DNA from 2 places in the Corynebacterium genitalium ATCC 33030 genome. Region 2 is predicted to be linked to the other one. Evidence: riboswitches for the same ligand, from Rfam matches in the RefSeq annotation. Region 2 holds a riboswitch; the other holds the start of a gene.
What was found. A riboswitch is a leader RNA that binds a small molecule or an ion and turns the genes downstream of it on or off. The one in region 2 is predicted to bind thiamine pyrophosphate.
Positions count from the first base shown of each region.

Region 1: it holds a riboswitch for thiamine pyrophosphate, as region 2 does, so the genes downstream of both, HMPREF0291_RS01270 (bifunctional hydroxymethylpyrimidine kinase/phosphomethylpyrimidine kinase) here and HMPREF0291_RS02900 (ABC transporter substrate-binding protein) in region 2, are expected to answer to the same signal.

Region 1 is NZ_CM000961.1:269,057-272,491, reverse strand. Features, by position in the region: gene HMPREF0291_RS01270 (bifunctional hydroxymethylpyrimidine kinase/phosphomethylpyrimidine kinase) at 1-1,464, opposite strand, end outside; TPP riboswitch at 1,454-1,558, opposite strand; gene HMPREF0291_RS01265 (GTPase) at 1,918-3,435, opposite strand, start outside.
Region 2 is NZ_CM000961.1:607,261-610,695, reverse strand. Features, by position in the region: gene gyrB (DNA topoisomerase (ATP-hydrolyzing) subunit B) at 1-466, shown strand, start outside; gene HMPREF0291_RS02905 (alpha/beta fold hydrolase) at 524-1,402, shown strand; TPP riboswitch at 1,795-1,888, shown strand; gene HMPREF0291_RS02900 (ABC transporter substrate-binding protein) at 1,951-2,991, shown strand; gene HMPREF0291_RS02895 (ABC transporter permease) at 2,972-3,435, shown strand, end outside.

The sequences.
Region 1 (3,435 bases), 340 kb from region 2:
GTTGGACAGAGCCTTCTCCACGCTCTGCAGTGCCATGCGCACACCGTCTACGAAGTCATCGCCGCCGTACATGGACAGCCATGCGTTGTAGGGGTGGGCATCGTGGTTGTTCTCTGCAAGGTGCATGCCCACTTCGGCGTAGAGCCAGAAGCACGGCAGCACCGCGGCGGCGCCGATGGCGTAGTCCGCCAGCGCCGCGGTAGACGTGAGCATGTTCACGTACCCCAGCGTCACCGGTGACGGGGGAGTGTCCGCTGCGACCTCGTGCGCGGAGATCCAGCTGCGGTGCAAATCGGATTCCGCCTCGATGGCGACAGTCGCGGACTGGGACCACCACACCTGGTCCTCGGCGTCGGGAGCTTTCACGCTTAACGACGCCAGCGCCCGCGAGTACTCCCGCAAGTAGTAGGCATCCTGAACCAAATAGAAGGAGAACTGCTCCCGCGGCAGCGTGCCGTCGCGCAGAGCGCGGATGAACGGAGAGTCCAGGGTTTCCGGCCACACCTTCGCTGCTGCTTTCTCCCAGAGGTCCCGGGTGAAGGGGCCGGCAGCCTCGATCTTGGGTTCGAGGATGGGGGAGGAGGTGGTGTTCGGGGCGGTCCAATCGTCGCTAAGCTTCCAGGGCTGCGTGGAGCCTGCCGCTGCGAGACGGCGCGCGCGATGGGAGTGGTCGATGGGGCCGTGGCCGGTGCCAACGTTGAGGTCGTCCGCGTGCGCGATCGCCTCATGCAGCCAGCTCGACGTCCACGCGAGTGCCGTGTCTGGGTCAATAGCCATGCGCGTGGCGAAGGCCGACGACAGGGAGCAGCCCGTGCCGTGCGTGTTCTTCGTGTCTACACGGGGGACTTCTGCGACCTCGGTGTCACCGCCGGGAGAAACCAGCGCGTTCGAGGCCATGCCTTCGCGCAGGTGGCCACCCTTGACCACCACTTTCACGCCGCTGGCGTCTGCGTAGGCGCGGCCCTGCTCCATGGCTTCCTCGAGCGTGTCCGCAGGCTGCGTGCCCGCCAGAACCGCCAGCTCCGGAATGTTGGGCGTGACCACGGTCGCGTGCTCCTTCACGAACTGCCGCAGCGCCTCCTCCGCATCCCCAGTCAGCAGGCGGTCACCGCTGGTGGCCACCATCACCGGGTCCACCACGACGATGGGCACCGGGTGCTCCGTGAGGTAGTCGGAGACCGTCTTCGTGGTCGTGGCGTCACCCAGCATGCCGATCTTCACCGCGTCGACCTGGACGTCGTCGAAGACCGCGTCGAGCTGTGCCTTGAGAAACTCCTGCGGCGGGGTGTGAATATCGCGCACACCGTGGGTGTTCTGCGCCACCAGCGAAGTGACCACGCACATGCCGTAGCCGCCCGCAGCGGCAATTGACTTCAGATCGGCCTGGATGCCCGCACCGCCCGTCGGGTCCGTTCCGGCAATGGACAGGATGTTAGGGATAGCGCTGGGCGTGCGTTCGGCCATCAGACAATTCCTCCGCGAATTCGAGTTCGATCAGGTTCAACGGGTGTAATCTCAGCCCGGCCTCATCGGGGGCTGGGCACCCCGTGTCTTATCCCTCGATCATACGTGAGGCTTGCGTCCGTCAGGGGGTCTTCAAACAATTGAAGGCCTGACTTCGACGTGTATCAAGGCCAGGTCTCGCGGCTGAAGAGCCGCGGCTTCGGACTGTTGCGGATTCCTGGGGGGGGCGGCTCGCCCCCTTTGGACGCTGGAATACTGCTCAGGCATATAAGCATTAACGAACGTTTTTGACCTGCGAGTTTAGATCAGCAGTATTCCGGAAAACCGCCAGTAGTATTCCGGGCTGGATGGTGCCCCCATTGGTACGGCTACCCTTCGCAACGGCCTCGGGGTCATTGCAGCACTCTGCTCTGCTCAAGGTTCTGCATCCGAGGCCAAGCGCGGCCGCCGCTTCTACCTCACAGCGCTCGTCACCGTACCGACGAAATTGTCGTAATCGGCGCGTATGCTCTCCAGTGGCTCCACCACGGCTGTTTGAGAGATCTCCGCTACCTCTCTGCGCACCGCGTTCCGGGTGCGACGCTTCACCCCGGAGCCGATCACCCCACCGAAGACGGTGGTGACTAGACCGATGATGAGTCCCGTCAGAAGCCCAGCCATGATGAGCAGCGTGGGCACTGGCCAGCCCTCGACGGTGGGCACGAGGTCGTCACCCAGCAGCGGCATCAGCGCGCCCGGCACGAATGCCACGAGCAGATACCAAACCACTCCAGCCAGCGCGGCGATGAGCGCCAGCCACTGAATCACCGTGAGCAGGAACCATCCGCGGGACGGTTCTGCGGGGAGGCGGGTGCGCGCCACGGCACGGTCCAGTTCACCCGGCAGAGACTGGGAAATCTCCTCGGTGCGGTCCGCCACCGCCGCTGACCACGCGTGGGGCAGGCCGGCAGCGGCGGCTGCGGAATAGTCACGCAGACCTTTGTTCGCCACTGCTTTGCCGGATGCATCCAGCTCCGGCATCGAGGTGCGGTGCACGCCGACGTCATCGGACTCCTCCCGCAGGCCGAGCCGGCGCAGAGGATCGGGGCGGAACCTGGTGATCCAGCTGGTCAACAACCACCCGGTGCGCTCATGCAGCCGCTTGCGGTAGGCGGCGGCAGTGGTCGAGGCGATGCGCTCCGCCCCGGCCGCTTGAGACAAGGTCGCATCAAGGGCACGCTTCGCGTGCTTTTCGACGCCACCCACCCCACTTGCCGGCGCATAGTCCTCCGTCACCGCCCGAATGTCAGCTTCGATGCGGGCGGCCTGAGCAGTGTGCGCGCGGGCAACCTTGGAAATGGAGCCCCGCAGCGCCTCAATGCCCTCACCGGTGCGGGTGGAGGTGGGGATGACGGAGATGCGGGAAAGGCCGTCGTCGAGAAGCAAATTCTCGAAGTTCCCGGCAACCGTGGGCACATCGTCCGCATGCAGCAGGTCAGCTTTGTTCAGTACGGCGAGGGTGACTTCGGCGTGGCCGGCGTGGGGGCGGATGAATTGGTCGTGGATCACGCTGTCGGCGTACTTCTCGGGGTCGGTGACCCAAACCAGCACGTCGACTTGGCCGGCAAGGCGTTCCGCGATCGCACGGTTGGAGGCTTCCACCGAGTCGAAGTCAGGCAGGTCCAACAAGATGAGTGGGCCGGCGCCGGGAGCGAACTCACCTTCGCGGCTCCGGCGGTCTTCCACCCCAAGCCAGTCCAGCAGCGCTTCGGACCCTTCCGGCTCCCAAATCGCCGCGAGAGGTGAGGATGTGGTCGGGCGGCGCGCAGCTGCCTCGCCTAAGTCCTCGCCTACGACCGCATTGAACAGAGACGTCTTGCCGGAGCCGGTCGCGCCAAAGAATCCTACGACGGTGTGGTCAGCAGACAGGGCGCGGCGTTCCGCTCCCGCGCGCGCGACCGCTTGGAAGCGCTGGACCTCGTCGGCAGGCAA
Region 2 (3,435 bases):
GCTGCGCTACCACAAGATCGTGCTCATGGCCGACGCCGATGTGGACGGCCAGCACATTGCGACGTTGCTGCTCACGCTGCTCTACCGCCTCATGCCGGAGCTCATCGGCGATGGCCACGTGTTTTTGGCCAACCCGCCGCTGTACAAGCTGAAGTGGCATAAGGGCGAGCCGGGTTACGCCTACTCCGATGCGGAGCGCGACGCTGAGCTGGAAGAGGGCCTCAACGAGGGCCGCAAGATCAACACCGACGACGGTATTCAGCGCTACAAGGGTCTCGGCGAGATGAACCCGGGCGAGCTGTGGGAGACCACCCTCGATCCGGAGAACCGCATCTTGCGCCGCGTCGAGCTTGAGGATGCCCAGCGCGCCGACGAACTCTTCTCTATCCTCATGGGCGATGATGTCGCTGCCCGCCGGTCCTTCATTACCCGCAAGGCGAAGGACGTGCGCTTTCTCGACGTTTAGGAGGTTTTCCCCTCAAACTTGGGCGCTCTCCCCGCCAGTGCTGGCACAATAGCCTGCATGACGTCCGTGGATGAGCATTACACCTTGTCGTACCTGCCGGATCACTCTGTGAGCACGGTTTATTGTTTCGAGCCGAAAGAGCCGCGCGCCGGCGCGCCGCTGGTGATGATGTGGCCCGGGTTCGGCATGGGTGCGCGGTATTACCGTCCGTTGGCGAAGGAACTGGCGTCGCGCGGGTACTACGTGGCTATCGGTGAGTTGCGCGGCCAGGGCACGAACACCACGAAAGCGATGCCGGATAACCAGTGGGGCTACCACAACTTGGCATCGGAGGATTACCCGGAGGGCATCAAGGCGGCGAAGAAGGAGCTCTCGCTTCAGCCCAACCATCCCACTTATTTGCTGACACACTCCATGGGCGGCCAGGTGGGCTCGATGTTCCTGGCACGGCCGGAGGCTAAAGAGCTCAACGTCCAGGGTCTGATGGGAGTCGGTTCCGGCAGCCCCTACCACCGCGGTTTCACCGGGAAGGACCACGTGCGCGCTCTGCTTGGCGGGCAGATGATGGGCCAGGTGGCCAAGCTGCGCGGCGTGTGGCCGGGCGGCGCATTGGACATCGCCGGTTACGGCCGCCAGTCCGGCCGGCACGTCTACGAGTGGTCGCGCTTCAGCCGCATGAACACCATCGCAGATCTCCAGGGCCAGGACATCAACTACGCCGAGGAGATCAAGAACGTCCGCGTTCCGGTGCTGCTGACCCGGTTTGCGAACGATTCCGAGTGCACCCTTGAATCCTGCGAGTACCTTCTCGAGCACCTAGAGAAAGCGCCACGCAAGGCCGAGGAGCTTCCCGGCCGACTGGGCCACAACCGCTGGGCTCGTGAGCCGGGAATCGTGGCGGACCGTTTCGAGGAGTTCGTCGCGCAGCAAATCTAGTCCCACGAAACCCCGTCGCTGAAGGCAGTTACCGTCCCGATACCGCCTGAGGTTTTAGCCGAAAAACTGGTGAATGCTTAAGCCCGTTCTAAGCTTCACCCGGTTCCGTAGCGTCACCTGTTTATACACGTAAACCGAGCTAGTAGTTACGTACCGATTGTGCAAAAGTATCGTCTGGATCCTCCGGTTCCTCAGGTTCTTCCGACCGGGGCAGCTCCGGTTCCAGCGCGGGCACGATCCCTGCGCCGGAGGCTGAGCCAGCAGCGCCCGGCTCCGAGTAACCGAAGATAACGCTAAGGCGGTCACCCTTTTCGGTGGCCGCCTTTCGCCTTCCCTGGGGATGTTTTCAACGATTCTCCCTCGGCGGTCACTCCCGGCTGGTATAAAAAGAGACACGTGACACGGGGTGCCCTCTGGGGGCTGAGATAAGACCCGTTGAACCTGATCCAGTTTGGACTGGCGGAGGGATTGTCACGGGGACGCTCCTGCGCACCAGTGCGCGTGCACCCGTGGGCCTTTCGCCAGGAGGAAAGAAAGGCCCGAGGACAATGAAGATCTCCAAAAAGCTCGCAGTGTTCATGGCTGCGTTGGCGGGAGTGTTCATGCTCACCGCATGCGCGGACAGTGCAGACCAGGCAGGCGGTGGTGCCGGCGGCGCTGGCGGCGACAAGATCCGCATCGCGCTGGACTGGACGCCGAACACGAACCACACTGGCCTGTACGTGGCCATCAACAAGGGCTACTTCAAAGACGCCGGTTTGGATGTGGAGGTTCTGCCGTACAACGACTCCAACCCGGATCTCATGGTCGATGCCGGGCAGGCGGAGTTCGGCGTGAGCTTCCAGGACACCGCTACGATCACTATGGCTGCTGGGGCAGACGTGCGCTCGGTCCTCGCGGTCCAGCAGACCTGGTCCACTGAGGTCTCCGTTTTGGCGGACCGCGACGAGATCAAGAGCCCGGCTGACCTGGACGGCCTGACCTACGGCGGCTTCGCTAACCCGTCGGAGGAAGCCACCATGCGCGGCGTCATCCAGGCCGCCGGCGGCAAGGGCGACATCGAGACCGTCACCCTGGGCACCAGCGCGTATGAGGCGCTGTACAACGGCGACGTGGACTTTACCGTCCCCTTCGTCGCCTGGGAGGGCATTGAGGCCGCAGATCGCGGCGTCGAGCTGAAGAACTTCGCCTACACCGACTACGGCTTCCCGGACTGCTACAACGTGATCATCCTGGGCAACGGCACCTGGCTGGAGAAGAACCCGGAGCAGGCGAAGAAGTTCGTCCAGGCACTCCAGCGCGGCTACCAAGACTCGGTCGATGACCCGGATGCTGCAGCCCAGATCCTGCACGAGGAGAACTCGGACCTGCTGACGGACGTGGACTTCCTCAAGCGCAGCCAGCGCATGCTCGCCGAGAAGTACATGCTCGATGAGGGCGGCAAGTTCGGCCGCCAAACCGAGGAGCACTGGGCTGAGCTGGGCACGTTCCTGGGGGAGCAGGGCCTGCTTGTGGATGCCAACAACAAGCCGCTGACCGAGGACCCGGACTGGTCGACCTACTTCACCAATGAATACCTCGCGGATTAGCGTCGTCACGCCGGTCGTCTTCCTCACCGCCCTCATTGCGGTGTGGGAGGCTGCCGTGCGCCTGACCGGGGTCCGCCCGCAGATCCTCCCGGCGCCCAGCCGGGTGGTCACCGCCGGGTGGGAGCAGCGCGAGGTCATTGCCGGCCACGCCGCGTCCACGCTGGGCGTCACGCTCGCTGGCTTCGCGCTGTCTATGGTGTGCGCGTGGTTCATTGCCATCGCGGTGGACTTCTCGCCCACACTCAAGCGCGGCCTCATCCCGCTGCTGGTGGCCTCGCAGACAATCCCCGTGATCGCCATCGCTCCGCTGATGATCATTTGGTTCGGCTTCGGCATGCTGCCGAAGATGCTCGTGGTCGCTCTGGTCACGTTCTTCCCGGTGGCCATCGGGCTGATCGAGGGTTTTGACCGCACTGACCGCGAAGCGTCGAACCTGTTGCGTTC